DNA from 2 places in the Exiguobacterium sp. s142 genome. Region 1 is predicted to be linked to the other one. Evidence: riboswitches for the same ligand, from Rfam matches in the RefSeq annotation. Region 1 holds a riboswitch; the other holds the start of a gene.
What was found. Region 1 has a riboswitch for FMN ahead of KNP77_RS02720 (ECF transporter S component). Riboswitches for the same ligand answer to the same signal wherever they lie in the genome.

Region 1 (15,815 bases):
GGGTGCTTTCAGTTTTGGAATTCCCCAGTCTTGGGTTTGATTCTCAATTTGTACCGTCTGATCGACTTCGATGTGGGCGACGTTCGGATTGTTTTTCAATCCGTTCAGCGCTGCTTTCGGCACTTCGATGGCAGCAGCCGGGATGTTGGCGTATTGCTGATTGACTTCCATACCTTCAATCGAGAGCGGGATTTTCTTCGCCGACTGTTTGAACACGACGATGACACGTTCTTTTTCCTTGTCAGGACTGGCGTCTACTGCTTGTGGGACGGTTGACAAGACGAGAAGCGAGGCGAGGACGGTGCTGCAGATCTTCTTCAATGGATTTCCCCCTTTAGATTATGTAGGCGAGATGACATGATGTCGAACTGCCGTGCTCATAGAGTAACAAGTTTTTCCATCGGATAGAATATGTCAATCGAATCAATAATCTGAAAATTTAGACAAGTATATCAGGGACAGAGATACAAGACTTTTGGCGCAAGGCAAAGAAGGATGAACGGGTAAGCGGCTGTCATCACATAAAAAAATCGCGAGATGGCAAGGTAGCCATTTCGCGATTCGGTCGTATTATTTGATGACTTTATGTTTCCACAGGATACCGGACTTGAGAAGTCGGGCCACTTTCCCGGTCAGCGACTGTTTCCCCATGAAGACGCCGAATCCGGCCTTCTTCCCGAGCGACCCGAGCGTGCCTCGGAGTTTAATATCCGGTAACTCAGGATAAGCGACGCCTTTCCACTTGCAGAGCAGCACTTGGACGATTTGTTCCGCTTGTGCCTCGGCGAGTTGACCTGAAGGTGCGTACGGGAGGCTGGCGTTGTCACCGACGACGAAGACGTCAGGCAAATCAGGGACGTAGTGATGCGGTGTCAGTTTCACGCGGCCACCCCCATCGAGCTCCCAGCCTTGGTTTCGGACGACGGCGACCGGTTGGACTCCGGCCGTCCAGACAGTCAAGTCGGCGACAAAGTTCTGTTCGTGGTTCCACAGACCGTCTGGGTCGACCCGGACGATGTTGGCATTGTTGATGACTTCGACACCGTGCTCTTCAAACCACGATTGAACGTACATCGAGACACGATTCGATAAAAAGGACAGGACGGAAGGGCCACGATCGAACAGTTGGACTGTCAGATCGGGACGGCTCTCCCGGAGTTCGCTCGCGAGCTCGACACCGGATAGCCCGGCCCCGACGATCGAGACGATCGAACCGGGCGACAAGCCGTTGATCGCTTGTTGCGTCTTGCGCGATTCTTCTAACGTTTGGATACTGTACGTGAACTCGGCGGCGCCGGGCACGTTATGGTATTTGTCCTCGCAGCCTAAGCCGATGACGAGGTCGTCGTACGGCACTTTTTCCCCGCTTGCGAGCAACACCATCTTGTCGGTCGTATCGATGTCCGTGACTTGCCCGTATATGTAGTCGACTTCTTCCGGGAAATCGACACGGATGTCACGATCGGATACCGTTCCTGCGGCTAGTGCATAATACTCTGTTTTTAATCCGTGATAAGGTAGACGGTCGATTAATGTGATCGATACGTCCTTCAGCTGATGGCCGAGGACGCGTTCGATTACACGCATACCCCCGTAACCGCCTCCTAAGACGACTAATTTGCGCATAAAAATCCCCCTTTGTTACTCTCTAACTGTACCATGATATAATACCTCGTAGAAGAACCATTTTCCCGCAATAGGGGAAGAAAGACGGTGAAAAAAATGATGAATCCGATCATCGAGTTTTGTGCCTCGAACTTAGCGATGGGTTCACAGATCGCCCGGGCCAAACTAGAGTCCGATCCTGACCTAGACGTCGTCGAATATGGCTGTACCGGCTACTGTGGGGTCTGCTCGCTCGACTTGTTCTGTCTCGTCGACGGAGAAGTCGTGATTGGGGAGACACCGGAGCAACTCGTCACGAACGTGTATGAAAAAATCGAAGAGATGGCCTGGTAAAAAAGTTTGAGATTTCTCAAACTTTTTTCTTTTTGACCCGTTGCTTTTTTTAAAACGGTTTGGTATATTCTAAGAGGTTCGAATGTAGGTTGTCTGACGTTTAACAACATAAAAAGAAAGCGTTTCAAACGGTAGGGCACATCTTGATTCGGGTATAACACAATCATCGGGTTTTCAATATGAAAGGAGCACAACACCAATGAATATCATGAGCGTGGTTGGTATTTTGGCACTAATTGGAATCGCTTACATCTTCTCGACCAACCGTAAAGCCATCAAATGGCGTACCGTTCTTGCCGCCTTCGCGATCCAGTTTACGTTCGCGTTCCTCGTCCTCTTCACATCGGTAGGGCGTTCGGCGTTAGAATTTATCTCAAGAGGCGTCCAAAACGTCTTGAACACGGCGAACGCCGGAATCGGCTTCGTCTTCGGTACGGCAGTCGGGGGAGACAACTTCGTCTTCGCGTTCCAAGTCTTACCGATCATCATCTTTATGTCTTCGTTAATTGCATTTCTTTACTACATCGGTGTCATGCAATGGGTCATCCGGATCCTCGGTACGGCACTTGCAAAAGCACTCGGTACGTCACGTAAAGAATCGCTCTCAGCGACGGCGAACATCTTCGTCGGTCAGACGGAAGCACCGCTCGTCATCAAGCCTTACCTTCCAACAATGACACAATCTGAATTGTTTGCTGTCATGGTCGGTGGTCTCGCATCTGTTGCCGGTTCGGTACTTGCTGGATACGCCGCGCTCGGAGTTCCGCTCGAGTACTTGCTCGCAGCGAGCTTCATGGCAGCGCCTGCTGGTTTGATGTTTGCAAAAATCATCGTCCCGGAAACAGAAACTCCGGATGATGATATCGAAATTGCTGAAGATGAAGAGAACAAAGCAGCAAACTTCGTCGATGCGGCCGCTCGCGGTGCGTCAGACGGGTTGTTCCTCGCGTTGAACGTCGGTGCGATGCTTCTTGCCTTCGTTTCATTGATCGCACTCGTCAACTTGCTTCTCGGTGGAATCGGTGGCTGGTTCGGTCTAGAAGGTCTCTCACTTCAGTTGATCCTTGGTTACGTGTTTGCACCGCTCGCGTTCGTCATCGGTGTACCATGGGCAGATGCCGTACAATTCGGTAGCTTCCTTGGACAAAAACTCGTCTTGAACGAATTCGTTGCCTTCTCTGAGTTCGCACCAATCATCGGTTCAGGTGAGTTGTCAGCTCGTACAGAAGCGATGATCGCGTTCGCACTCTGTGGATTCGCCAACATCTCATCACTCGCCATCCTTCTCGGTGGTCTTGGTGGTATGGCTCCGAACCGTCGTAACGACATCGCACGTATGGGTGTCCTCGCGATTCTCGCAGGTACGCTTGCGAACTTGATGTCAGCGACTCTCGCTGGTCTTCTTCTCTAATCGTTATTCACAAACAAGAGCGCTCACTCCGGTGGGCGCTCTTGTTCGTTCATGTAACTATCCGCATCGAAAAAAGCACCCAAGGGAGAAGTTCCTTTGGGTGCTTGTGTATTAAGCTTGCAGTTGCATTTGTTGACGTTCGATCCACGGCTTCAACTTCAGGAAGAGCGGGACGAACAAGGCGGTGATCAATAATGCCTTAATCAAGTTGAACGGTAAGATACCGTACAGGACGAGGTTCGTCTTGACTGCTGGATCGGCCATCTCGGCCATTCCGAAGAAGAACGCGTAAGCTGGTAAGATGAGTAGATAGTTCAAAATCGCCAAGCTGATCGCCATCGTGATCGTACCTGCCACGAGGCCTGAAGCGAGCGCTTTATTCGTTTTACGTTTATGGTAGAACCAAGCGACCGGATACATGAATGCGACACCTGCAAAGAAGTTCGCGACTTCACCGACCGGGACGCCGCCACCGTTAAAGACATAGTAGAGGACGTTTTTTAGAGCGACGACCACGACACCTGCGAGTGGCGAGAAGACGATACCGGCGACGAGCGCTGGGATGTCACTGAAATCCACTTTTAGGAAGGGTGGCAGGAAGGGCAGCGGGAAGTTAAAGAGCATGAGGACGAATGAAATCGCCCCGAGCATCGATAGCGTCACCAGTGTTGTCAATCGTTTGTTGCGCGTTGTTTTCATCAAAATCTCTCCTTTTGTCGCTCCTTGATGAATGGCACCCGTCGCATAGAAAAACCCGATTGTGTGAACAATCGGGAGAGTTTACGCGCATACGAAATAGATGTTCTCATGAACGTTTAAACCACGCCAAAGAAAACATCCGGATATCGGTCGGATGCCGCCATCTTCTCCCATCCAGACTTTACTGTCGGCTTTCGAATCTCACGAAATCAGCAAGCAACGCCTTGCTCGCTCACGGGCTGAGAAGAACTTGTCTTCAATACCGCCGGTCGGGAATTTCACCCTGCCCCGAAGATGGAACGATTTAATTTTTTTTGTTACAGTTTAGTTATACAAGATATTTCACAAAATCACAAGTCAGTTGACTTGAAGTGAAGATAAATGAGGAGGAGTTCAGATGATTCATTTAACAGAGCCAGCCGCACTACAAGTCATCGATATGATGAAACAGACCGAACGCCCTGAAGCCCAATTCTTACGCATTAAAGTCCAAGGCGGTGGGTGTACCGGCCTATCCTACGGGATGGGGTTCGATGAAGACAAGACGGACAAGGATGTCCAGTTCGACCATCATGGCGTCCGCGTCATCGTCGCCGAAGCTGACCACGGTGTCGTCGACGGGCTCGAAATCGACTATAAGCAGTCGATGCTCGGCGGTGGCTTCACGATCAAAAATCCGAACGCGATCGCGACGTGCGGTTGCGGCTCGAGTTTCCGGACGGCGGCGAACGCCGGCACGCCCGGGGATTGCTAAACGATAGACGGGTTGCCGACATGTTCGGCAACCTTTTTTGGTGAGTATGTTAATGAGAGGAAATGAACGGGAATATTGGTGGAAGAAGGATGAGAAGGGGGTAGGAGTGATGAGAAAAGTGTTGATTTTTGGTGGCTCACGTTACTTCGGGAAACGGCTCGCACTGCGGCTCGCTGAAGCCGGGGACGACGTGACGATTGTCACACGCGGACAGCTGCAAGTGCCGGAAGCGGAAGGGATCCGCTCCATTAAAGGCGACCGTCAGTCGGTCGCGACGATGAAAGACCTCGCACGCAACGAGTATGACCTCGTCTACGACAATATTTGTTTCAATCCGTATCAGGCGAAGATCGCGACAGACGCCTTCATGGACCGGGTCGGGAAATATGTGCTCACGTCGACGATGTCCGTCTATGCGCCAGAGGCAGCTTTAAAAGAGAGCGACTTCAATCCGCTCCATCACGAATATCACCTCGACGCGGAACATGATTATGGACAAGGGAAACGAGAGGCCGAATCGTACTTCTTCCATCGGGCCTCATTCCCGGTCACGACGGTGCGGTTGCCGATCGTCCTAGGGCCGGATGATTACACCGACCGGTTAAAATTTTATGTCGACGCGGTTCGGAACGAAGAACCGATCGTATTACATCACCCGGAGGCGTTGATGGGATTCATCTCAAGTTTCGAGGCGGCAGCTTTCTTGGAATGGGTCGGCCGTGCCGACGTGAGGGGGCCGTTCAACGCCGCGAGCGACGGCCTCATCTCGCTAGGTGCGCTCATGGAACGAATTGGACAGCATATCGGTAAACCGGTCCAAATCATTAAGGATGGGGAGTCGTCCCCGTACGATACGGACGTCGACTACTACATGTCGAATGCCGAGGCGAAAAAAGCTGGCTTCGTGTTCACGCAACTCGATGATTGGATTGACCGTGTCATCATTCAAACGATCCGCAAATGAAAAAACGGCCTCTCATCGTTCGCAGATGAGAGGCCAGTCTTTATTTCCCGGCAAATACCGAGGTTGAATGTTGTGGGTGACGCGCTGTCGGGTCGACGAGCTGTTTCACTTGGTTGACGGCGATCGGTGCTTCACCGAAGCCGGTCGCGATCAATTTCACTTTGCCTTCGTACGTGGCGATGTCACCGCAAGCGAAGATGCCTGCGACTGTTGTCTCCATTCGTGAGTCGACACGGATCGTGTTTTTCTCAAACTCCATGCCCCAGTTTTTGATCGGGCCGAGCGATGAGACGAACCCATAGTTACAAATCAAGTCGTCGATGTCGACGAACTTCGATTCGCCATCTTTGTCCGTCAGTTCGACAGACTCGATATGCGTCGCACCTGAGAGCGATTCGATATTATAAGGCGTCCAGACGTTGATCGTCGAGGCCTTCATTTGTTCGACCGTATGCTCGTGAGCCCGGAAGCGGTCACGACGGTGGACGATATGGACTTCTTTGGCGATACCTTCGAGCATGAGTGCCCAGTCAACGGCCGAGTCGCCGCCGCCGGCGATCATGACGCGACGGTCGCGGAATTTCTCCATGCTGTCGACGAAGTAATGAAGGTTCGCATAATCTTCGCAACCGTCCAGTCCGAGCGGACGTGCGGCGAACGCGCCGTTGCCGGCTGTGATGATGATCGCTTTCGTATGGTACTCGTCCTTGTTCGTCGAGATGTGGAACGTACCGTCTTCGAGTCGCTCGACCGTTTCGACCGTCTCGCCAAGGCGATAATCTTGTTCGAACTGATCGGCTTGCGCTTTCAGTTGGTCGACTAGATCTTGGGCCTTCACTTTCGGGAAGCCGGCGATGTCATAAATATATTTCTCTGGATAGAGCGTCGATAATTGCCCGCCTAGTTGCGGCAAGCTTTCGATCAACGTCGCATCGAGTTGGCGCATACCTGCATAAAATGCGGTGAACAGTCCGATTGGACCACCACCGATAATGACTACATCTTTCGTCGATTTCATCGAATTCCTCCTCATGAAGCGTGTACTTCTATTATATGGTCTAACGTGAACTAAATCCATTCAGTACAAAGATGCAATACTTTCGAAAAAAATTCAAGAAGATAAGCTTTTTCATTGAGAAAACGGATTAAACGTCGTACAATGAACGGGAAGCAATTGTGAACATTGGTTGAACAAGAATTAGGCTTTATTGTGAACGTCTATGTGAAAAAACACACAACATAGTTGTTCAGGAAAACAAAACTTTTAAAATAAGGTGGAAATGAACATGAAACGACCTAACATTGTTATCCTCGGCGCAGGTTTCGGTGGACTCATCACGGCAGTAAACCTGCAAAAGACGCTCTCAGCTGGAGATGCAAACATCACGTTGATCAACAAACACGATTACCATTACCAAACGACTTGGCTTCATGAGCCGGCGGCCGGAACGATGAAGCCTGAGCAAGCTCGTGTCTACATTAACGACGTCGTCAATGCGTCACGCGTTAAATTTGTCAAAGGGATCGTCGATCGCGTCGATACTACAGCCAAACAAGTGATGCTCGAAGACGGATCGACTGTCGAGTACGATTACGTCGTCTTCGCCCTCGGTGGCGTACCGGAAACATTCGGTATCCCGGGCCTTAAAGAGAACGCGATGACGATCAACTCGCTCAACAGCGTTCGTAAAATTAAAGAACATATCGAGTACTCGTTCGCACAATACAAGACAAGCGGATCATCTGACCGTTCATTCGTCACGATCGTCGTCGGTGGTGCCGGATTCACAGGTATCGAGTTCCTCGGTGAGCTCGTCAACCGTGTCCCTGAACTTTGCAAACAGTACGATGTTCCCCGTGAAGCGGTCCGCATCGTTAACATCGAGGCAGCGCCAACGGTTCTTCCAGGGTTCGACCCGGAACTCACGACGTATGCGCAAAAATGGCTCGAGCGTAACGGCGTCGAGATGAAACTCGGCAACGGCATCAAAGCTGTAGAGCCAGGTGTCGTCACGTTCGGTCCACTCCAAGGTGAGACGACGGAGACGATCGCAGCGAACACGATCCTTTGGACAGGCGGCGTCAGCGGTAGCCCGATCGTTGAGAAGTCTGGCTTCGAAGCGGTCCGTAACCGTGTTATGGTCGAGGCGGACAACCGTGCCCCTGGCCACGATAACGTCTTCATCATCGGTGACTGCTCAGCGGTCATGGATCCTGTCTCGAACCGTCCGTACCCGCCGACGGCGCAAATTGCGACGCAACAAGCGCACAACGTGGCGAAAAACATCGCTGCGCTCATCAACGGCAAGTCGACTTCGAAGTTCACGTATGAGAGCAAAGGGACGGTCGCGTCACTTGGTCATAACGATGGAATCGGAATCGTCATGGGCAAAAAGATCTTCGGTCGCAACGCTTCATTCATGAAGAAAGTCATCGACAACAAACACTTTATCGAGCTCAAAAAATACGGTCTCGTCCTTAAAAAAGGTAAATTCTGATTCGTTTGAGCCAACGAGCAGCCTGTTCATTTGAACGGGCTGCTTTTTCATGTCAACGATTCAGTGAACTTCTTTGACCAAGCGGATTTCTTTTCGGTATAATAGACAACGGGAAAAGGGGGCAATCACATGCACATCATCCAAGCCGTCATTGGCGCGATTTTATATTTAGTCATCTTCTTCAGCATCGGGTTCATCTTGAATATGCTGCTCAAAAAGACGTGGACGCTCGTGTTCATCTATCCGATTTTCGTCATCATGATGATCGACAACGTCAAGCTGTCAAGCTACGTCACGGAAACATCGACCGCGCTCGCGAACGTCTATGAGCGTCTGCTTGGTCTGCAGTTTCTCGACATTTTTATGCTCGGATTCGGATTGCTCGGTGCCATCTTGGCAGGAGTCACCATCCGGTACTTGCGTAAGAGCGGTTACTCGATGTTTTAAAGACGACAGAAATGTTCGTCTTTTTTTGGTTTCTGCCTACTTTTTTAGAAGCTGAACCGATATACTAGATAAGATAACGATTTAATTAGTAAGGGATGCGATACGTTTGACATTACCGATGTATACGATCAAAAAAGTGTTGAATAATAGCGTTGTCATTTGTCAACATGATACGGATCCGGAAGTCATTCTGCTTGGGAAGGGGATTGGCTTCGGCAAGAAAGCGGGCGATCTCGTCGACCCGGCCAGCGTCCCGGAGAAAGTGTATCAATTGACGGATAAGGAAGAGCAATCTCAATACCGTGAGCTCGTAAAGCACGTCGATGAAGATTTCATCGCCTTCATGCAAGACATCGTCGGCTTCATCGAGAGCAACACGGGAAAAAAAGTCGATCAACATATCCATATCGGCCTGACCGATCACTTGTTCTTTACGATGAAACGGATCGAGCAAGGGATGGAAGTGACGAATCCGTTCTTACTCGAGACTGAATCGCTCTATCCGAACGAGTACGCGCTCGCTGAACGGATCGTCGACATGATCCACGAGCGCCTCGATGTGTTGCTTCCTGATGCCGAGGTCGGATTTATCGCCCTTCATATCCATTCGGCGACGACGTTTAAAAACGTCCTCGAAGTCAATCGTCACAATCAAATCATCGGCCAGATCGTTCAGACGATTGAGAGTCGTTTGAACGTCAAAATGGACCGGACTTCGCTCGATTATAAGCGCTTACTTCGGCACTTAAGGTACGCCGTTGAGCGGGTTGCGACAGGTGAGACGGTCGAGGCCCCACAAAAAATAGAAAAGGTGTTGCGTGAAGAATATCCGCTATGCTATAGTACTGCTTGGGAGCTGATGGGCATCATGGAACGCGAATTAAAGCGTCCTGTCCCACGAGGTGAAGCGACATATTTGACGATGCATCTCCAGCGACTGACTACAAGTAGATAACTGATACCACGTATCTTACGTGTTACTGATTCGATCAGGCATGAGTAAGGAGTGGAACGGCTACGATTTCTCTATTGAGGAGAAGTCTACGTTCTATACCTTATTCATGCCTGTTTCTGTTTTTATAAACGTTCATTATGAAAACGTTTAGATACGTCGGTTGTCTGACATCTACGTTCGGTTTCAGAATAAACAATTACAAAAGGAGGATTTATCATGTTTAAGCAGATTTTTGGTGTTCTTCAAAAAGTCGGTAAAGCGCTTATGCTTCCTGTTGCGATCTTGCCGGCAGCCGGTCTTCTTCTCGCATTCGGTAACGCGATGCAAAACCCGGCCCTTACGTCACGCGCTGGTTGGTTGACGAACGCAGGCGTTGTCAAGTTTGCTCAGCTCATGGAGCAAGCAGGCGGAATTATCTTCTCGAACTTAGCACTCTTATTCGCAGTCGGTGTCGCGATCGGTTTAGCAGGGGACGGCGTTGCCGGACTCGCAGCCATCGTCGGGTTCCTCATCATGAACAAAGTCATGGGTGTTTGGCTCGAACTCACACCTGAGATCATCGCACAAGGTGACCCGGCTTACGCGTCAGTCCTTGGTATCCCAACACTTCAAACAGGTGTCTTCGGTGGTATCATCGTCGGTCTGATAGCGGCCTGGGCATACAATAAGTACTTCAACATCGAATTGCCGCAATTCCTTGGATTCTTCGCTGGTAAGCGTTTCGTCCCAATCGTCACAGCTGTATTGGCTGTCGTCGCTGGTTTCGTCATGCTTCTCATCTGGCCACCGGTTCAGCACGGATTGAACACGTTCTCGAACTTCATGCTGACTGAAAACCGCACGTTAGCGGCATTCGTCTTCGGTTTGATCGAACGTTCGTTGATCCCGTTCGGTTTGCACCATATCTTCTACTCACCGTTCTGGTTCGAATTCGGATCATACACGGATGCAGCTGGTACGATCGTCCGCGGTGACCAAGCGATCTTCTTCGCTCAAATCCGTGACGGTGCCGAGCTTACAGCCGGTACGTTCATGACTGGTAAATACCCGTTCATGATGTTCGGTCTTCCTGCAGCAGCACTTGCGATGTACCATGAAGCACGTCCTGAGCGTAAAGCGGTCGTCGGCGGTCTCTTAGCTTCGGCAGCACTCACATCGTTCTTGACAGGTATCACAGAGCCGATCGAGTTCTCATTCTTGTTCGTAGCTCCACTCTTGTTCGCAGTACACGCAGTCTTCGCTGGTCTTTCATTCATGGTCATGCACATCTTGAACGTCAAAATCGGGATGACGTTCTCGGGCGGTTTGATCGACTACCTTCTCTTCGGTGTACTTCCTAACCGTACAGACTGGTGGCTCGTTATTCCAGTCGGACTCGCGTTCGCAGTCGTCTACTACTTCGGATTCCGTTTCGTTATCCGTAAGTTCAACCTTAAAACACCGGGCCGTGAAGATGAAGTCGTTGAGCAATCAACAGCTACTGGTTCGGAACTTGCACAAGATATCCTCGTTGGTTTCGGTGGTTCACAAAACATCAAACACCTTGACGCATGTATCACACGTCTTCGCGTCGAAGTTAAAGATAAGAGCCAAGTGAACAAAGAAGAGTTGAAACGTCTCGGGGCAGCTGGTGTCCTTGAAGTCGGTAACAACATTCAAGCGATCTTTGGACCGCGTTCGGATGCATTGAAATCAGAGATGCAAGCGGTCATCGCTTCAGGTAACGAAAAGAAAGCAAACTAAGTATTAAGCCAATCCGTTAAGGGTTGGCTTTTTTTGTATGGGGAAACGGTTTCAGCCTGGTATCAGATGGGGAAAAGTAAGTATTCTGACAAAAGGAGGAACCATGATGTGGAAGAAAGTGTTTGGCGTATTGCAGCGGATCGGGAAGGCGCTCATGCTTCCGGTTGCGATTTTGCCGGCAGCCGGTCTATTACTTGCATTTGGTACTGCGTTCCAAAATCCTGATCTCGTTTCGCTGTTACCTTTCTTGGCAAACGATGCACTCGTCCTCATTTGGCAAGTCATGACCGATGCCGGGGATATCGTGTTTGCCAATTTAGGTCTGTTGTTCGCCGTCGGGGTCGCCATTGGACTGGCCAACGGAGACGGTGTTGCCGGGTTAGCAGCTATCGTTGGTTATTTGATCATGAACAAAGTTATCAGCACGTGGAACGGGATTACTGCAGAAATTGTCCAGGGGGATCCTGCCTATGCATCGGTACTTGGCATCCCGACGCTCCAAATGGGGGTATTCGGTGGTATCATCGCCGGTTTGATTGCCGCGTTCGCGTATAACAAGTACTTTAACATCAAGTTGCCGGACTTCTTAGGATTCTTTGCCGGGAAACGTTTCGTTCCGATTGCGACCGCCGCGTTCAGTTTAGTGATCGGGATCGCGCTCGCCTACATTTGGCCGCCGATCGGTACTGCCATCAATACGTTCTCGAGCACGATCATTGAGGCGAACGTGGCGGTTTCCGCCTTCGTCTTCGGATTGGTCGAACGCTCGTTGATTCCGTTCGGTCTGCACCACATTTGGTACTCGCCGTTTTGGTTCCAGTTCGGGGAATATACGAACCAAGCCGGGGATCTCGTTCAGGGGGACCAACGGATCTTCTTCGCCCAACTTCGTGACGGCGTCGAGTTCACCGCCGGGACGTACATGACCGGGAAGTTCCCGTTCATGATGTTCGGATTGCCTGCCGCCTGTCTCGCCATGTTCCACACCGTTCCGAAAGAGCGTCGTAAAGACGTGGAAGGACTTTACTTCTCAGCCGCCCTCACTTCATTCTTGACTGGTATCACTGAACCGGTCGAATTCTCGTTCGTCTTCGTCGCACCACTTCTCTTCGGTATTCACGCCGTGTTCGCTGGACTCTCGTTTATGACGATGCATTTGCTCAACGTTAAAATTGGGATGACGTTCTCGGGCGGACTCATCGACTACCTGTTGTTCGGGGTATTACCGAACCGGACCGCTTGGTGGCTCGTCGTTCCAGTCGGTCTCGTCTTCGCGGTCGTCTATTACTTTGGATTCCGTTTCGCGATCACGAAGTTCGATTTGAAAGTTCCAGGTCGTGACGTCGTCGCCGAAGGGCGTGGCGCCCGAACGGTTGTCGACGATGACCTTCCGTACGAAGTGCTCGTTGGCCTCGGTGGCCCTGAGAATATCAAGCATCTTGATGCTTGTATCACACGACTCCGTGTCACCGTGAACGATGTCAAACAAGTCGATAAAGACTTGCTGAAAGATCTTGGTGCCGCCGGTGTGCTTGAAGTCGGGGATAACATTCAAGCCATCTTCGGACCGAAGTCCGATACACTCAAATCGCAAATCGCCGCCATCATCGAAGGTGGCGAGTACAAACCGAAAGAAAAAGCGGTCATCACGCCGGAAGCGGCCGAGCATGCCGACCATCGCTTCCTCGCACCGATGTCGGGTGTCATCTTGTCGCTTGACGATGTACCGGACCAAGTCTTCTCGGGCCGGATGATGGGTGAAGGGTTCGCGATCGAGCCGAGTTCCGGCCAAGTCGTGGCACCGGTCACCGGTCAGATCACGACGTTCTTCCCGACGAAACACGCGATCGGCTTGCTCGCGGACGACGGACGCGAGATTCTCATCCACGTCGGTCTTGATACGGTCAATCTGAAAGGGGAAGGGTTCGTCGCCAAAGTGAAAGAAGGCGACCGCGTCGAAGCGGGAGATATTCTGCTCGATGTCGACCTCAACTTGATCCGTGACAAAGTCCCGTCGCTCATCACGCCGATCATTTGGACGAACGGGGACGGCAAAGTCGTCGTCGTACCGTTCGGAGAGACGGTCGTCGCCGGGGAAGCGCTCGATTTTAGAACGGATGACAAAGGCGCGGAATAAGCGCAAAAAAAAGTGGCTCTCGCAAATTGCGAGAGCCACTTTTGATTATGCTTTAATATCGAATTTTTGGCTGATGAAGTTGACGACTTCTTCGGCTGTATCCATGTTGAGGACGTCGTTGACGATCGCTTCTGTTTCAGCTTTCGTCAAACGTTTCACGAGGCTACGTGCGCGAAGGACGCTTGAAGCCGACATCGAGAACTCGTCGAGGCCAAGTCCTAGCAGGATTGGAATCGCAAGCTCTTCTCCAGCCATCTCGCCACACATGCCGACCCATTTGCCTGCTTTGTGTGCTTCTGTGATGACGTTGTGGAGAAGGTTCAAGATGGCCGGGTTGAACGGCTGGTACAAGTACGAGACTTTCTCGTTCATGCGGTCAGCTGCCATCGTGTATTGAATCAAGTCGTTCGTGCCGACAGAGAAGAAGTCGACTTCTTTCGCGAATTGTTTCGCCATGACGGCTGTCGAAGGAATTTCGACCATCATCCCTGTCTCGTAGTTACCGACAGCGACGCCTTCTGCTTTCAACTTCGCTTCTTCTTCGAGAAGAAGGGCTTTCGCTGCGCGGAACTCTTCAAGTGTCGCAATCATTGGGAACATGATAGCGAGGTCACCGTGAGCCGAGGCGCGGAGAAGGGCGCGAAGCTGTGTGCGGAACAAGTCCGTTTCTTCAAGGCAAAGGCGGATGGCGCGATAGCCGAGGAACGGGTTCATCTCTTTCGGGAGGTCGAGGTAAGATAATTCTTTATCTCCACCGATGTCGAGCGTACGGATGACGACTTGTTTGCCTTCCATACCTTCGATTACTGTTTTGTATGCTGTGTACTGCTCTTCTTCGGTCGGGAACGTTTCTGAATCCATGTAAAGGAACTCTGTCCGGTAAAGACCGATCGCATCAGAACCGTTTTTAAGAACGCCTTCAAGGTCATTCGGTGTCCCGATGTTCGCCGCGAGTTTCACTTTATGACCGTCTGCCGTGACAGACTCTTCGTTGACGAGTTGCTTCAACTCTTCTTTGTACGCTTCGAATGACGCACGTTTTGCGACGTATTCATTGACGAGTTCTTCAGACGGATTGACGAAAACGTCTCCTTCTGTCCCGTCGATGACGACGAGGTCGCCGTTTTTGATTTCTTCGAGTGCGACTTTTGTTCCGACGACTGCCGGGATTTCAAGTGAGCGCGACATGATGGCCGAGTGTGACGTACGACCGCCGATGTTTGTCGCGAACCCTTTGACGTATTTGCGGTTGAGCTGAGCCGTGTCAGACGGTGTCAAATCTTCAGCGATGATGATGACTTCCTCTGAAATTGAAGCAGGTGTCATGAACGTGACGCCGAGGATGTGGGCCATGACGCGTTTTGTGACGTCGCGGACATCAGCCGCGCGCTCGCGCATGTACTCGTTGTCCATCGATTCAAAGATCATGATCATCGTTTGAGCGACTTCATCGAGCGCTTTCGCAGCGTTCATGTGTTCGCTTTCAATTTTTTCGTTCACTTGCGAGACGATCTCTGGGTCTTCCACGATGAGCAAGTGAGCCGAGAAGATCTCAGCCTTGTCTTCTCCGAGTTCACGCAGTGTGATCTGGCGGATTTCTTCGAGTTCTGTTTTCGACTGACTGATGGCTGCTTGGAAGCGCGCCTTCTCAGCGGCTACGTCCTCGATTTTGTTCGTCGGGATGTCAAATGAAGGTGTCTCCATGACGAATGCTTTCGCAACTGCGATTCCTGCAGATGCGCCAATACCTTTAATGTGTGACATAAGCGTAATCCCTCTCTTCAAAGAAATAGTGTTTTTTCCGACGGTTACCTCGTTAGTTCTTACCCGAAATGAAAAAGGAACTAACGAAAAACCCGGAAGATTAAAGTAGCAACGGTCTACTACTAGGGGAAGCCTCGACCGAACAAAGTGGCCTCGCCTCGAGCACGAGGGATGCCTGATTGCGTACTTTCCTATCCTATCATAAAATAAATCATCGTCACAACGAGGAGATGGCCTTTGAATTTGAAGAATTAGCGACGATTGCGCATACTATTTCATTATTTTGATGAAGTTCGTTATGCTTACCTTATATAAAGAAGGGAAGTGGCAAATATGTATCAATTCGCTGAATTAGACTGGACCGGTTCACACGACACGGTCGTTGTCGGAATCGGGGCGGCCGACGCCGTCGAAACAGGGCTCGACACGTTGTTCAACGGGCGCGTCAAATCGCTCATCCAGTCAGCTGACATCTCGACGAAGA
Region 2 (15,815 bases), on a different contig from region 1:
CGTCAAGACGCCGAAGATGACCGGCACTTCCGACTGATAGCTCGCTTGGGCGACACCTTTCGCCGCTTCGCTGCAGACGTAGTCGAAGTGCGGCGTCGCCCCGCGGATGACCGCGCCGAGCGTGATGACAGCGTCATACTTCTTGCTCATCGCCATTTTTTTGGCGACGAGTGGGAGTTCGAACGCACCCGGGACGAACGCGATCTCGACGTCGTCTTGCTCGATGCCGTGGCGCTTCAACGCATCCTTCGCCCCGTCGAGCAAGCGCATCGTAATCAAATCGTTGAACCGTCCGACGACGATCCCGATTTTCAAGCCTTTACCAACCAAGTTACCTTCAAATGTATGCAACATTATTCTTCTCCTCCAAAATGATTCATTTTTTGTTGTTTCGTCAAGCGATAGCGTTCATTCTCGGCGTGCTCCCCGACGATGATCGGGACGCGTTCGACGACGGTGATGCCGCACGCCTCCAAGGCATCGACTTTCTCTGGGTTGTTCGTCATGAGCCGCACGTTCGTGACGCCAAGGTCACGCAACATGCCCGCGCTCACCCGGTAGTCACGCAAGTCGGTATGCAACCCGAGCGCGACGTTCGCCTCGACCGTGTCGAGCCCTTGCTCCTGCAGTTCATACGCCTTCAATTTATTCAGTAAGCCGATGCCGCGCCCTTCTTGGCGCATGTAGAGCACGACGCCGCCCTCTTCTTCAATTTTAGCGAGTGACGCATCAAGTTGCGGACCGCAGTCGCAGCGGTAAGAGCCGAACACGTCACCGGTCAGACATTCCGAATGGATGCGGACGAGCGGTGCATGTTCAAGTTCGCCTTTGATGAGCGCGACGTGCTCTTCGCGGTCAAGGACGTTTCGATAACCGATCAGGCGAAACTCACCCTTCGCCGAGGGGAGATTGACGTCCGCCTCTCGTTCGACGAGGTCCGTCTCCATATAGCGGACGAGCTCCTCGATCGTGATGAATTTCAAATCGTGCCGTTCCGCGACGTGGACCAGGTCCGGTACTCGAGCCATCTCGCCGTCATGACGGATGATTTCGCAAATGACGGCGACCGGCTCACTCCCTGACAGTCGAGCCAAATCGACCGACGCTTCGGTGTGGCCGCGCCGCACCGAGACGCCGCCTTTTTTCGCGATGAGCGGGAAGATGTGTCCCGGCCGTTGAAAATCGGCCGGACGCGCGTTCGCATTGGCCAGCTCGCGGACCGTGTGGGCCCGTTCGCTCGCCGAGATGCCCGTCGTCGAGTCGACATGGTCGACACTGACGGTGAACGCCGTCCCGTGTGGATCGGTGCTGTTGTCAACCATCGGCGACAAGTCGAGCCGGACGGCGACTTCTTCCGCCAGGGCGGCACAGACGAGCCCTTTCCCTTCCGTGATGAGGAAGTTCATCGTCTCGGCCGTCATCTTATCGGCGAGGACGACGAAGTCACCTTCGTTCTCCCGGTCCTCGTCATCGACGACGATGATCGGACGCCCCATCTTCAAATCTTCGATTGCTTGTTCGGTTGTGTGAAACATCACCATCCCGCCTTTCCGTATCCCATCGACGCAAGTGATTCGAGCGTCATGTCTTTTTGATTCACTAGCTTTTCCATATATTTAGCCAACATATCGCATTCCAAATTGACCTTATCCCCTGCCTGCTTCATCCCGAGCACCGTCTCACTATACGTGTGCGGGATGAGCGACAGCGTGAAGCCGCGTTCAGTGACCTCGTACACCGTCAAGCTCGTCCCGTCGACCGAGATCGAACCTTTAGGGACGATGAAACGGAGTAGCGACGGCTCGCAACTAATATCGATGTAGACCGCGTTCGCGAGCGGACGCTTCTTGACGATGCGACCGACCCCGTCGACGTGTCCCGAGACGAAGTGACCGCCAAAGCGACCGTTCGCCGGCATCGCCCGCTCGAGGTTGACGTCCGTTCCAGGGCGGACCCCGTCTAGACTTGACGCTTTGAGCGTCTCCGGCATGACGTCGACGGCAAAACTCGTTTGATCAAACGCCGTCACGGTCAGGCAAATCCCGTTCACCGAGATGCTATCGCCGAGCTTCACGCCTTCTAACACGATCTTGCCCGCGAGCGTGAGCCGTAGCGACGGCCCGTTCCGCTTCACTGCTTTCACACTGCCGATTTCTTCAACGATTCCCGTGAACATCGGACTCCCCCTTTCTCATGACGAGCTTGATGTCGGTACCGACCGTCTCGACCGAGCCGATCGCGAAGCGCTCGATCGCATCTAACGGTCCGGCTTGGCTCGAGCGATAGACGCCTCGGTTCCCACCGAACACGCGCGGTGACTGATACATGACCCATTCGTCGACGTATCGTCCGTCAAAGAGTGACGTCACGAGCGTCGGTCCCGCCTCGATGAGCAAACGGCCGACGCCGCGACCATGCAAGTCACGAAGGACGTTGTCGAGTGTCGAATAGTCGGCAAGCTCGACACCGTTTTGAGCGAGCTCGGTCCGTTTCACTTCATCATCGGACAGCGTATAGACGAGCACCGGCACGTCTTTCGCGCTCCGGACGAGCTGACTCGAGAGCGGTAAGCGGAGCTCGCGGTCGAGGACGACCCGAAGCGGCTGACGTGTCGGCGTGTCGAGCCGGACGGTCAAGGCAGGGTCGTCGGCGAGCACGGTCCCGATTCCAGTCAAGACGGCATCGACCGTCGCCCGTAGTTCGTGGACGTCACGTCTCGCTTCAGTCCCGGTCACCCACTGGCTCTCACCCGTGTCGAGCGCGACTTTCCCGTCTAGGCTCGTCGCCGTCTTCAATACGACGTACGGCCGTTTCGTCTCAAGCGAACGTAGGAACGCCGGATTGAGCGCACGGGCCTCGTCTTCGAGCAGACCGACTTCGACGTCGATCCCCGCCGCCTTCAAACGGGCGACACCTTTCCCTGCGACGAGCGGGTTCGGGTCTTCCATCGCGATGACGGCGCGCTTGATGCCCGACTCGACGATCAAGTCGGCACATGGCGGCGTTTTCCCGTAGTGCGAGCACGGCTCGAGCGTGACGTAAATCGTCGCGCCGTATGCGGACGCACCGGCCATGCGAATGGCGTGCACTTCGGCGTGCGGTTCACCGGCCTTCAAATGGGCACCGAATCCGACGACGCGACCGTCTTTGACGACGACGGCCCCGACGAGCGGGTTCACACCGGTCTGTCCGGCAGCGGACTTGGCCAATTGGATTGCTTGTTGCATGTACTGTTGCATCGTTCTCCCTCCTTGTTTCGTACAGACAAAAAGACCCTAAGGATGTCCTTAGGGTCTCGGCGGGAGGTCTCAGTCGTCATTGGGCGAGCCAAATAAACGTTTTCTTTACAGAAAAACGTACGACGAAGCGCAGGTCACGAGGACCTGTCTTTTTTCCTTCTCCCATCCAGACTATACTGTCGGCTCTAGAATCGCACTAGATCCACCGTTCGCACACGTGCGCCCGGGTCACGGACTTAAGGCTTGCGCCCATCACCGCCGGTTGGGAATTGCACCCGACCCCGAAGGAATATTTGTTTGTACTCCTTTACTTTAGCGCAAAAAAGAATCGAAGGCAAAAATAAAAGCGCAAAAAAAGCGCCACTCCGATGAGCAGCGCTTCCAATCAAGCCAAGAACAAGACGACGAGCAAACCGACGATCCAACAATAGAACGAGAAGTACTTGAGCTCACCCTTCGCCATGATGTGCTGGAACCATTTGAGCGAGATGGCCGTCAGCGCGTACGAGGCGATGAACGCCAAGACGAGCGGACCGAACAGATCGCGCGTCGCCGGGTCGGTGAAGAGTGCCGGCCCGTCCAAGATCATCGTCCCGAGACTGACCGGGATGAACAAGAAGAACGAGAACCGGAGCGCCGACTCTTGTTTAATGCCGAGCAACATCGCCATGACGATCGTGGCACCCGAGCGGCTGATCCCGGGGATGAGCGCGACCGCTTGGGCGAGACCGATCAAGATGGCGTCACGTAACGTGATGCCGCCGTCGCCTTTATTCCCGCGCATGTTGCGGATGAACCAAAGTGCGACCCCGGTCAAAATCAATGTGTAGCCGACCGTCGCGACGCCGCTGAGCGTCTCACCGATCCAATCGCCGAATAACACGCCGAGCACGCCGGCCGGTACGGTCGCGACGAGCAAGAGACCGATGAATTTGACGTCGATCATCGTATCCTCGTTGCGGTCTTTCTTAAATAAGAACGTCCACAGACTGACGACGAGGCGGACGACATCTTGGCGATAAATCGTCAAAACGGCAAGGAGCGACGCAAAGTTGACGAAAATCTCGAACGACAGTCCCGGTAATTCGATGTTGAACAGCTCTTGGAAGATGACCAAGTGACCGCTCGACGAGATCGGGATCGGCTCCGTAAACCCTTGGACGAGACCAAGCAGCAAGTAAAATAACCATATTGTCATATCATAATATCCTCTTTTCTCAAATTCGCTCAATGCGGCTATTTTAGCAGAATCTCAGTTTCATTGACCACCCTTAAAAAAAATTCGTATATTTTGAAAACTTTTATTGATTAGTCTGAAAATTAAATTTATTATAGAAGAGTACTCAACTGGACAACGGTGATGACCCCATTGTCCAGCTGGGTACATTTTTGTATGGAATTCATATAATTTACCAAATATAAAACTTTTTGTTTACAAATGAACCCATATAATATTAAATTTGTAATGTACCTGTTACCTTTTTTTTCAATCTTTCATCCGACTTTAGACCTATCACGTCCCATTTTTAACATAAAAAACTTACAAAAGCGCTTATAAATCGTAAAAACTATCCGATAGTATGATTGTAGAAGCACTTTCGTCATCATTGTCGGTTCAGATATGAGTCCATGGAAGGAGGAACCATCATTGAGTCAAACGCTATCCACTAATACTCATCACTTATCAACCGAACAGCAACGCATGATTCACTGTATTCGTTTGCTCGGGGATTTATTAAAGGAACGTCCTCGTCGCTCTGTCTATCGTCGTTTCGCGATGGAGCAAAACTGGCCGTCTCCCGAATCGATCATTCGACAGTTCGGATCATGGGCCGAGGCACTCGCCATCGCCGGCTATGAATGGCATGGGGAAATCGCCGTTGATTTACCCGATAAAATGCCAAAATATACACGCGATGATATCGTCGAGACGCTTGCCCTCTATTCACGGGACATGGGTTCGATCATCACGCTGAAGAAATATCAAGAATGGCGGAAACTACATCCGAAAGCACCGAGCCATTACCACATCGTCAAGACGTTCGGTTCGTGGCATGATGCCTGCGCCGAAGCCGGTCTGGAGGCGAGCGTGACTTACTCGAAGTCAGAGTTGTCGAACGCTCTTCGAGAAGCGATTCATGAGATGGGCTTCTCTCTTTCATTCGAGGCGTACCGAGAATGGGCGAAACGCAACAACAAGCCATCTACGAAAGCGATCTTGCATCGTTACGGGTCTTGGTCCGCTGCCATCCATGCGGTCGAGTCCGACATGTTCAGCCAGAAATCATAATCATTCATTCAAAAAGGAGAACCGTTTAACGGTCCTCCTTTTTTTCATTGAATTCGTTCGGTCGACGTGTCCCGGTAATGGGCGACACGGTCGCGACCGTTAAACTTCGCCCCGACGTACATCGCCCGGTCGGCATGTCGCAACACCGTATCGAGCTCTTCGTATTCATGAATCGTCTCGATGCCGATGCTCGCCGTCACTTGGACCCGGATCCCTTCCGTCCCGAACGGGTGTGACCGGAGCGCTTGCCGAATCTTCTCACCGGTCACAATCCCCGCCGCCTCGTTCGTCCTCGGGAACACGAAGACGAACTCTTCGCCGCCGTAACGCGTGACGAGGTCACTGCTCCGGACGAGCCGGTTGAACAGGACCCCCGCTTCAATCAACACTTCGTCACCGAACGCATGGCCGTACGTATCGTTAATCGATTTAAAATGGTCGAGGTCGATCAAAAAGACCGACAACGGATACGACGCGACGTCGTTCAATCGCTCTTTCGTCCAACGTTTCAACGCCCGTTGGTTCGGCAACCCGGTCAACGGATCGGTCAGACTCTCGTGCTGGAGCCGATCCCGTTCATCGATCCGCTCCAGCGACCACGACAGCGTCTTGAGCAAGCGGTGAATCTCGACCGCGAGCGCCTCATCATAGGCCCCGTTCGCCGTCGTCGAGATCATACAGCTGACCGCGTTCGTCGTGCTCGTCACCGGTTGAATGACGAGCGCGGAATGATGTAGTTCGCTTTGGTTCACCTGAAGCTCCGGGTGCCACTCGTGGAGCGAATCGTACAGAAAGTATGGCTCACTCGCGTCACGGTGCTGTTCGAGCGTATACGCATCAGTGACCGCTTCCGCTTTCCGCCCCCGCACATCATAAAACGTCTGGTCCCCGTCTCGATTGATTTGAAGCCAACCACGTTCGACCTCGACGACTTCCCGTAAGCCGTTCCAAAATTTTTCAATTAACAGCGCTTCGCTGTCGACGCGATAGAGCTGTTCTTTCAACCGCTCGACTTGATCGATCTTCGATTGCGTCTCTTCTGTCTGTGTCGCTTTCGACAACCCCATCTTCAAGATCGACAAGAGCAGGAACGTCGCCATCAACCCGACATACCCGAACAGTTGGAACGCCTCGAGCGCGACCATCGTGAACAACAGCTCGAGCGAGATGACGAGCCAATCGAACCGTAACAGCCGCCACATGATCGGTAGCGGGATCCGCTCCCCGATCAAGAACCGCGACATGACGAAGCTAAAGCCGAGGACGAGATAAAGCACTCCGAAGAAACCAATCAGTGCCACTCCTTGCTCGAGCAAGTGGACGGTCGACCCGATCTCACCGCCGAGCGAAAAGTAGACGAGACCCGGGATGACGAGAATCATGGCCTCGATCAACGTGTTGAGCGGATAAAAGTGTAAGAAGCGCCGGCGGCCGACTTTCCTGTTGAACGCCCGCGCCTGAAACGTCAACAACAGCAATTGTCCCATTAAAAGTGCCGGGACGAGCCCGTACAAGAAGAACGTCATGAAGACGAACAACTCGTGGAATGTGAAGTGCAGGTGCCGCCGCTTTAACGGGTTCATGACGAACAAGGCACCGAGCGTGTAGATGAACCAGAAGAACGCCCAATCGAACGTTTCCAGATCGGTCCACGTGTAATAGACGATCCCGATGAAGACGAGCGACCACGAGAGCCAGCTCCTTATAAGATACTTCCGAAACCGCATCGTCTCACCCCTTTTCTTGTAACATTCTTTAATAGTATGAAGGGTTTTGGGGAAACATTCCAGTCGTTGTTTGAAAGTTGTGACAATGAAAAAACCGTGGCGCACGCCACGGTCTGTCCGTTATTTCGCTTTCAAATAAGAAATACCGATCGAGCCGGACCCGGTATGGGCCCCGAGCAGCGGCGCGAGCGTGTCGACGCGGATCGGCACCTTGTCGCCGAGTTCCCGTTTCCACGACTCCGCAAGCTCCGGCACATTCCCGTGGAAGATCGAGACGTCCGTGCATTCGCCTGACTCGATCGCCGCCCGGATGACCTCGAACAAGTGGGCTTGCGCCTTTTTATACGTCCGTACGGTCTGATACGGGACGATGAGCCCGTCCTCGAAGCGGAGCACCGGCTTCAGCTGCAGCATGTTGCCGATGAGCGCTTTTGATTTCGAGATGCGTCCACCTTTTTGCATTTGCGTCAAATTCTGAATCGTCAGTTCGATCCGGACGTCCTCGACGCGCTGTTTCATGTACGCCTCGACGTCATCAAGGGCGTCTCCGCGCTCGACGCGCTCGATCAGTTCCTCGAGCAACAGACCCATCGTATAAATACCCGACCGTGAATCGATGGCGAGCAGCTTGAACTCGGCGATCTCGGCCCCTTGGATCGACGCAGAGTACGTGCCGCTCAAGTCAGACGACAGGTGGACGGCGATGCCCATGTCATACTTTGGCTTCAACTCTTCATACAACGTTGCGAAATCCCCGATTGCCGGTTGGCTCGTCGAGACGCGCTCGCCGGCATCGATCCAGTCGTACACCGTCTCGGCGTCGACTTCGATGCCGTCTTTATAAGGTTGATCGCCCTTGACGACGTAAAGCGGGACGATATGGATGTCTGGGTGGTGTTTGATCGAATCTGGCAGGACGACCGTGCTGTCCGTGATGTAGGCAATTTTCATGTGAGCCTCTCCTTTAAAATCGTAATTAGTACCTGGTAGTATGATTTTATCACAGGTGAAACGGTTTCACTAATTTTTCAAAAAATGTACCCGTCTTCGTCAAACGTTCAAACCTCCCAGGTCCACAATCTGCCCGAAACGGGTAAAAGATAACATGGACAAAGGAGGCGTTTTTTTATGATTCGAATCGAGAACGTCAATAAAATTTACAAGACCGGTGACATCGAGACGGCCGCCTTGAAAGACGTCGACTTGACGATCAACGATGGGGCGTTCGTCGTCATCCTCGGACCGAGCGGCAGCGGCAAAAGTACACTCTTGAACGTCATCAGCGGGCTTGATACGGTCACGTCCGGGAACATCACGTTCGATGACACCGTCTTGACCGACCTGTCCCCGGAACAGATGACGGCGTTTCGGCGCGACCATCTCGGCTTCATCTTCCAACAATACAATTTGCTCCAAAACTTGACCGTCTACGAAAATATCCAGATCGGGGCCGACCTGTCGACGCAACCGCTCGGTATCGACGAGCTGTTAGAGCAGGTCGGGCTGTCGCCTGCGCGCGACAAGTACCCGTACCAACTGTCCGGCGGTGAGCAGCAGCGCGTCTCGGTCGCCCGGAGTCTCGCCAAAAACCCGTCGATCATCTTTTGCGATGAACCGACCGGCTCGCTCGACGAGGACAACTCGAAGAAAGTGCTCGAGCTGCTCGAACGATTGAACACGACGTACGGCAAGACCGTCGTCGTCATCACCCACAACACCGGCATCAGCGCCATGGCCGACGACGTCATCAAGATGAACTCGGGACGCATCGTCGAACTGACGCACAACCCGGTCCGACAAGCCGCGCGCGATATCGCTTGGGGTTAGGAGGTTTCGACCATGCTGTATAAAAACGTTTTGAAGACGCTCGTCGGCAAATGGATGCAGCTCGTCGCCATCGCCGTCATCATCGTCATGAGCTCGCTCACCTATACGATGATGTTCTACGGCATCAGCGGGATCGAGGTCCCGACCGAGGACTACTTGGCGTCGTCGAACCAAGAGGACTTCGCCGTCGAGATGCTCAACCGCGTCACCGCAGACGAAGCGAACGATCCCGAAATCGCCTCCCTCGTCGCCTCGGGCACGTATACGCTCGCCGACTTGAAACAGGTCGACCCGGAACGCTTCGACGACTTGATCGGCGCCCGGATCGACGCGGTCGAGTCCGTCATGCCCGAGGCGACACTCGAACTTCGCGAATCCAAACTGATCACTTATCCATTCGCGGGCAGTGAACATCGGGGGCTCGTCTTAAAAGAAACAATGACGATCAATCAATCTTACCTCGAAGCAGGATCGCGTCCGACGACCGACGACGAGGTCGCGCTCAACGCCAAATACGCCGAGAAGAACGGGATCGAGGTCGGTGACACGATCGACCTCGGCACGCCGTTCACGGTGAGCGGCTTCGTCTTGTTTCCGGATTATACGCTCCCGCTGTTCGATGAGAACTTCTTCAATCTCGACGCCGGGACGCAGACACTCCTGCTCATGACGGACGAGGCGTATGAAGCGATCGTCGGCACGGAGTCGTTCCGGCTCTCAGGCGTCACGGACGGCGCGATCGACACCGTCGAGCTCCCATTCGTCGTCTCGGTCATGGAGACGGAGAATATTATGCGCAGCGGGGCCATCTATAGTGAGATCTCGTCCGGGAAAGCGATGGCGCTCGGACTTAGCCTATTCATCGTCTCGATCGCCGTCATCATCGTCGCCATTCTCATCTCGAACATGCTCGAGGCCGAACGCGGTCAGATCGGGCTGTTGAAAGCGATCGGCTACAACCGGCGCCAGATTTCAATCCCCTACTTGGTGCTGATCTTGGTGTTCGCGACGCTCATGCTCGTCATCGGGTACTTCCTCGGCCTCTACTTCGCCGACCCGCTCAAAAACCTGTACCTCGACTTCTATCTGTTGCCATCGATCACGATCGCTCAAAACCCACTCGTCTTTTTGACCGCCGTGCTCGTCCCGCTCGTCTTCTTCGGCATCGTCGCCGGTGCCGTCATCTACAAGCTTATGGGCGAGAGCGCGCTCGCACTGTTATCACCGCGCGACAACATATCACTCAATCGGCTCAGCCGGCTCGTCAGCCGAATGCTAAGCCGGGCCAGCGGGAAAACGAAGTTCAAATATTTATACGCCGTCAAAAGCACGGGCAGCTTCATCATCTTCTTCCTCGGTATCTTGTTCTCGACATTGTTGATCGTGTTCGCACTCATGATGAACGGGGCCGTCGACCGGATGACGGTCGGCGGATTGAACGACGTCGACTATGCGTATGAGGCGTACGCGAACACGGAATCGCCGCCAATGCTCGCCGACGGTCAGGAACCGTTCCTCGCCTATCCGTTCGCGTTCGTCGAGGATCAACTCGTCACCCTTAAAGGCTTGAGCGACGACAACACGCTCTACCGGCTGCGAGACCGGGACGGGAACGAATTGACCCCTGCAACCGATGGCGTCATCGTCACCGAACCGCTCGCCTTAAAACAAAGCTTTGACGTCGGCGACACGATCGACCTCGAGCTCGACGGGGAGACGTTATCGTACCCGATCCTCGGCATCGCCGACGACTTCACGGGTGACGTCGTCTATTTACCGATTGAAATGCTCAGCAACGAGCTGACAGACGGCGCCTCGAGCGACTTGTTCAACGGCGTCTACGCCAGTGAACGGCCGGACGAGTCGGTGTATCCGACGATTCTGTCGCGCGACGGCTTGATTGAACAGTCCGAGTCGATCAACGAGTATATGAATTTGATGATGAACGTCATGATCGGCGGCTCCGCCTTGATCGCCTTCAGCATCTTGTTCGTCTTGACCGCGCTCACGGTCGAGAAAAACTATTACGTCATCTCGCTCCTCAAAGTGATGGGGTATAATCGACGTGAGGTCCGCTCGATGATCCTCGACAGCTACTTCGTCTACGCGCTCATCTCGGCACTCCTGAGCATCCCGATCGCCCTCGTCGTCCTCCGGATCATCATCGTCGTCTTCGCCGAGGACTACGGGCTCGTCTTGCCGCTCGAGTTTGAATGGATCTACGTGCTCTATACGGTCGGGGCCGTCACGATCTTGTTCTTCGTCAGCACGTTCGTCAGCCGGCGCAAGATCGATCAAATCCCGCTCCAAGAAGTGTTGAAGACGTATCAAGAATAATTTTTCTCGAAATAGGGCATAATAAGAGAAGAGACTAGGCCTCTCGCTTGAGGGGCCTAACTATTTGCAGAAGAGGATGATTCTAATGAACCGTACACAAGTGTTGCTCGCTATCCCAGGAAACTGGCCATCGGCCGAGGCAGTGAGCGAAAAGATTAGTATACATAGCGAAGGCTACACAATGGCCGGCCTGTTGCTGTTAGAAGACGAAACCGGAAAAGCGTTCACCGTCGAAGTCGTCGAACGCGACCCAGCGCTCGCCGAGGCGATGATTCACGCCAGCACGAGCGGCTTCACACCGAAAATCGCCAAAGGACTTACGCGTCACACACATATCGTCTATTTGATCGGCGACGTCAATGATGTGACAGACATCGCCGCGGCCCGTCGCGGGGCGAACGCCCTGTTGAACGCCGGCGGACTCGGTGTCATGGTCGAGACGGCAGGCGTCGCTTATTCGAAAGACGAATGGCAAGCGTCGAAAGAAGAAGACCTCGCCCTCGACTACTCGCTCCTCACCGCCATCACGGAAGAAGAGACGGCGTACGTGTCGTGGGGCATGAAAGCGTTCGGCCATGCCGACGTCGCCGTACCAGAAACGCTCGAGATCGAAGACGCGATCCACGTCATCCATTCGTTTAACTTCCATTTGATCGCAGGCGGATCAATGTTCGGTGACGGCGACAGCTTCACGTTCGAGGACGGCAAGACGTTCACGGTCGAGATGGGCGAAGACGAGCGCACGTCAATCGACAACTTGCTCCATAACCCGTTCGGCTTGATCTACCTCGTACCACAAATTGCAGAATAACATGTCAATCGATTAATTTGGACCCACATCCAAATTGATCGATTTTTTGATATCGCTCGTCCTTCCGGCGCCCACGCTTTCCGCAGGCAATCCCGGAGCCGCATCGCGACTCGCGTCGCTGCTGGGTCTCCGTCGGATTGCTTTCCTGCAGGAGTCGGGGCGCCATCGGACGAGCAACAAAAAGGTACTGTACGAAAACTAATCGAACAGCTAATAGCCGAACAGCTAATAGCCGAACGGAAAATCATCCGTGTCGGAAATGGGCCATCTACTCGCTACCAGCCCCTAAAGTAAACAAGAGCTCACAGATCATTCGTCTGTGAGCTCTTGTTGTTTCGGCATGTCGAGCGGCATAAAGTAATGGTCGCACCCTTCCCATTCGAGCTGTTCGCTCAAAATATCGAACGACGTCCGGAAGAATGCCTGCACGTATCTCGTTTCCCCTACGTTCTCAAGAGATAAAAAGAACTCGCTCTTGCCGGCATCATAATAGGCGTCTTGCGGTTTGAGCCGCTCCGTCCCGATCTCCGTGTACTGGAACGGGTAAGGCAAGATGAAGAACGTCGGAATATCGACCGCTTCATCACCGAGCCAAAACCCGAACTCGACCATGTGCTCGTCAAACGCCGCCTTCTCGATGACTTTATCTTCCGGGAACGGCTCAGGCCGTCCATAGACGATGAGCGACGACACGTCAAACGTTCCCCAAAACAGGCCTGGCTTCACTTTCCGACAGCGGAGCGGTGCGAGAAATGCCGTTTGCTCCCGCGCGGCGTATTGAAACAGACGGATGCCTCGTTGCGCCGCCATAGCGTCATAGGCGAGCGGTGTCTCGTCCCGGTCCAGATAACGTAACTCCCGCATCTCTTGCGTTCTCGGATTGAGGGCGACCGAGACGCCGTTTGCGCGCAGGGCACCCATGATTTCTTCATAGTACGTACTGATCGACTTGCCTGCTTCGAGCGGGAATACCGACGTGTCGGCACCGACTTGGACTCTGATATGAGATTGAAAGACATCGACGTCGAGTTGTAGCCACGTCTCCCCTTGCACGAGCGGGCCAGTCGAAAAGCCGCTCAGCGCAACGGGCAACGTGACGTGTGTCCATTGTGGCTCTTGCGGAGCCAAAGCCAACTTGATTTTCCCCAAGATTTGCGACAGCAAATGGAGCGTGAGCTTTGTCTCAGCCCATTCCGAGTGGCGTATCATCTCCATCACAGATTCCTCCGTTCCTTCGTTGCAAAAGTGACAGAACCACTTCATTAATTCCCGTTAAATCATCACGACAATCAAAAAAATCCACAGACACATGTCTGTGGATTTACTTTCTCATCTCTTGGAGCCGTTCGAGCTGGTGGGTCAACTCACCGATCGGCACGAACCGGGCCCGGCGGAGCATCTCTTTGCCGTCGATGAAGAACAAGACGACCGGTACGGTGAAAATCGAATAGGCGCCGGCGATATCCGGCACTTCGTCCGAATCGACCGCGACCGCCTCGATGTCGGGAAAATCAACGAGCATCTCCTCGACTTGCGGCTTGAGCGAGTGACAGACGCTGCATCCCGGGTGCGAGACATAGACGAGCAACTGCTCGGCCTCAGCGACCCGTTCATTCAACATCGAAAGTGTGTTCACAGCCTCCATGCTGTCTCCCCCTTTCAACTTAAGCGTCGAGCCAAAGCACACCGACCGTCTCAAAGCCGGCATGGACCGCAATCGACGGACAGAAACGTGTCTTCACGACGTCAACCTCCGGCAATTTCGCTTGGATGAGGGCGACGAGGTTGTCTTGCATCTCTGGAGCGAGCGCCGTCTGGACGAAGACGCGGTTGTTATAAATCCCGTTCGCCGCATGAAGACGTTCGAGTTCGGTGACCATCTCAGCGTACGCTTTTTTGATCGAACGCACTTTCTTGAACGGGATGACTTTCCCGGATTCGTCGAGCGTGATGATCGGTTTGATGTTCAAGATGTTCGCGAGGAACATCTCACCTGATGACACACGTCCGCCCCGGCGCATCGTCTCCATGTTCCCGATGATCATGAAGAAGTTTTTCTTGTCACGCCATGCTTCGAGAAGAGCAACGATTTCCTCGACCGACTTGCCTTCCTTCTCGGCAGCGAGACCGAGACGGACGAGCTCTTGCTGCGCCTCGAGTGCCGCGTGCGAGTCGACCGTATAAACTTTAAACCCAGCCGCCTCAGCCGCTGCGCTCGAGTTTTTGACGGTGCTGCTCAATCCGTTCGAACAGTGGACGGCGATGGCGCAATCGTAACCTTCTTCTTTTAAGCGTTCGTAACGCGAGATGAAGTCACCAAAAATCGGTTGCGACGTCTTCGCTTCTTTCTTTTGGTCGATCATGTAGCGGTGCAATTCCTCAATCGAGAGGTCGACTTCACTGTAGCCGCTCCCGTCGACGATCAATTGGATCGGGACGATCTCGACGCCGAGCTGGGCGGCCTCCTCTTTCGAGAAGTTGGCCATACTATCGGTGATCCATGCAATTTTTGTCATAACAAATAGTCCTCCAGTAGTCGTTCAATTTTTTCCTCTTTCATTATAACCCATTTTCCCCGCCACTTCCCCGAAGAAAAAAGCAGAACGATTGCGGAATCGCCCTGCTCCCGTTCATTTTGTCGAAATCAGCTTCGTGTGGGCGAACTCATCGTGCGGCAGTTCGAGGTCTTTATTCGACTTCATCTGTTGAAGTGCACGAAGAAGTGGTAGACCGAGCGTCGCCGGATAGACGACGTCCTTGTAGAGCGTCCGTTTCATGACTTGCTCGAGCGTTAGCGGTCGGCCATCTTGGCTCACGACTTTAATCCCGACGATTTTGTCGCCGATCGTCTGCCCGTCCCGGTTGAGCAAGAAGTAGGCTTCTCCTGCGATGGAGACGATTGTCGGTAAGTAATAATGCTTCACTTCTTTATCCGGCCAGATTTTTTTACGGATCGTCTTCTCGACGAGTTTCGCGGGTGCTTCTAATAGGATTTTATCGATTCGACTAGCTACAGCGCGTTTCCAGATTGGGACTGCCACGTTCATCATCCTTTCGTTTCGTTTCCTAGCCTTTAGATTCCTCTTTTGGCTTGGCTTGAAACGCTGAAAACGGACAACCTGACCGCGCGAACAAGTTCGGCGTCACAATCTTGTCATCATAGTGTCGATGAAAGACGTGGGTCGAGGCCGGTGACAGCGGCGGGATGAGCCAACTCCACTGTCCGGTCACGTCACGACCGGCGTCCGTCTCATTTTTCTCGAACCGTTTAAACTGTTTCGCCGCTGTATGATGGTCGACAATCGTCACGCCGGCGCGCTCGAACGACTGCAAGACGGCGACGTTCAGCTCGACGAGGGCGCGGTCACGCCAGAGCGTCCGCTCTTTTGACGTATCGAGACCGAGTGATGCCCCGACAAGCGGGAGCAGGTTGTAGCGCTCGACGTCGGCGAGGTTGCGCGCCCCGATCTCTGTCTCCATGTACCACCCGTTGAACGGGACCGATGTGAAGCGGTGTCCACCGATTTCAAGCTCCATGTCAGCGATGGCCGGGACGGCGTGCCACTTGACGTCACGTCCCCCGA

Region 2: linked by a shared signal. The riboswitch ahead of ribD (bifunctional diaminohydroxyphosphoribosylaminopyrimidine deaminase/5-amino-6-(5-phosphoribosylamino)uracil reductase RibD) and the one ahead of KNP77_RS02720 (ECF transporter S component) in region 1 are both predicted to bind FMN.

What each region holds. Positions count from the first base shown of each region.
Region 1 covers NZ_JACSMB010000002.1:44,013-59,827, forward strand. Annotated here, with positions in the region: gene KNP77_RS02700 (S8 family peptidase) at 1-321, opposite strand, end outside; gene KNP77_RS02705 (NAD(P)/FAD-dependent oxidoreductase) at 571-1,626, opposite strand; gene KNP77_RS02710 (YuzB family protein) at 1,723-1,959, shown strand; gene KNP77_RS02715 (NupC/NupG family nucleoside CNT transporter) at 2,159-3,370, shown strand; gene KNP77_RS02720 (ECF transporter S component) at 3,482-4,069, opposite strand; FMN riboswitch at 4,228-4,369, opposite strand; gene KNP77_RS02725 (HesB/IscA family protein) at 4,467-4,823, shown strand; gene KNP77_RS02730 (Rossmann-fold NAD(P)-binding domain-containing protein) at 4,933-5,787, shown strand; gene KNP77_RS02735 (NAD(P)/FAD-dependent oxidoreductase) at 5,828-6,805, opposite strand; gene KNP77_RS02740 (NAD(P)/FAD-dependent oxidoreductase) at 7,074-8,285, shown strand; gene KNP77_RS02745 (YuiB family protein) at 8,415-8,732, shown strand; gene glcT (glucose PTS transporter transcription antiterminator GlcT) at 8,851-9,687, shown strand; partial or broken gene ptsG (glucose-specific PTS transporter subunit IIBC) at 9,904-11,403, shown strand; partial or broken gene ptsG (glucose-specific PTS transporter subunit IIBC) at 11,537-13,474, shown strand; gene ptsP (phosphoenolpyruvate--protein phosphotransferase) at 13,613-15,331, opposite strand; gene KNP77_RS02770 (leucyl aminopeptidase) at 15,665-15,815, shown strand, end outside.
Region 2 covers NZ_JACSMB010000005.1:166,388-182,202, forward strand. Annotated here, with positions in the region: gene ribH (6,7-dimethyl-8-ribityllumazine synthase) at 1-354, opposite strand, end outside; gene ribB (3,4-dihydroxy-2-butanone-4-phosphate synthase) at 354-1,535, opposite strand; gene ribE (riboflavin synthase) at 1,535-2,176, opposite strand; gene ribD (bifunctional diaminohydroxyphosphoribosylaminopyrimidine deaminase/5-amino-6-(5-phosphoribosylamino)uracil reductase RibD) at 2,157-3,239, opposite strand; FMN riboswitch at 3,390-3,532, opposite strand; gene KNP77_RS06995 (undecaprenyl-diphosphate phosphatase) at 3,625-4,437, opposite strand; gene KNP77_RS07000 (homing endonuclease associated repeat-containing protein) at 4,888-5,529, shown strand; gene KNP77_RS07005 (GGDEF domain-containing protein) at 5,574-7,256, opposite strand; gene KNP77_RS07010 (DegV family protein) at 7,377-8,207, opposite strand; gene KNP77_RS07015 (ABC transporter ATP-binding protein) at 8,385-9,083, shown strand; gene KNP77_RS07020 (ABC transporter permease) at 9,096-11,420, shown strand; gene KNP77_RS07025 (DUF4261 domain-containing protein) at 11,506-12,231, shown strand; gene KNP77_RS07030 (DUF5996 family protein) at 12,541-13,446, opposite strand; gene KNP77_RS07035 (thioredoxin family protein) at 13,553-13,876, opposite strand; gene KNP77_RS07040 (DegV family protein) at 13,896-14,747, opposite strand; gene KNP77_RS07045 (RDD family protein) at 14,862-15,278, opposite strand; gene KNP77_RS07050 (nitric oxide synthase oxygenase) at 15,298-15,815, opposite strand, start outside.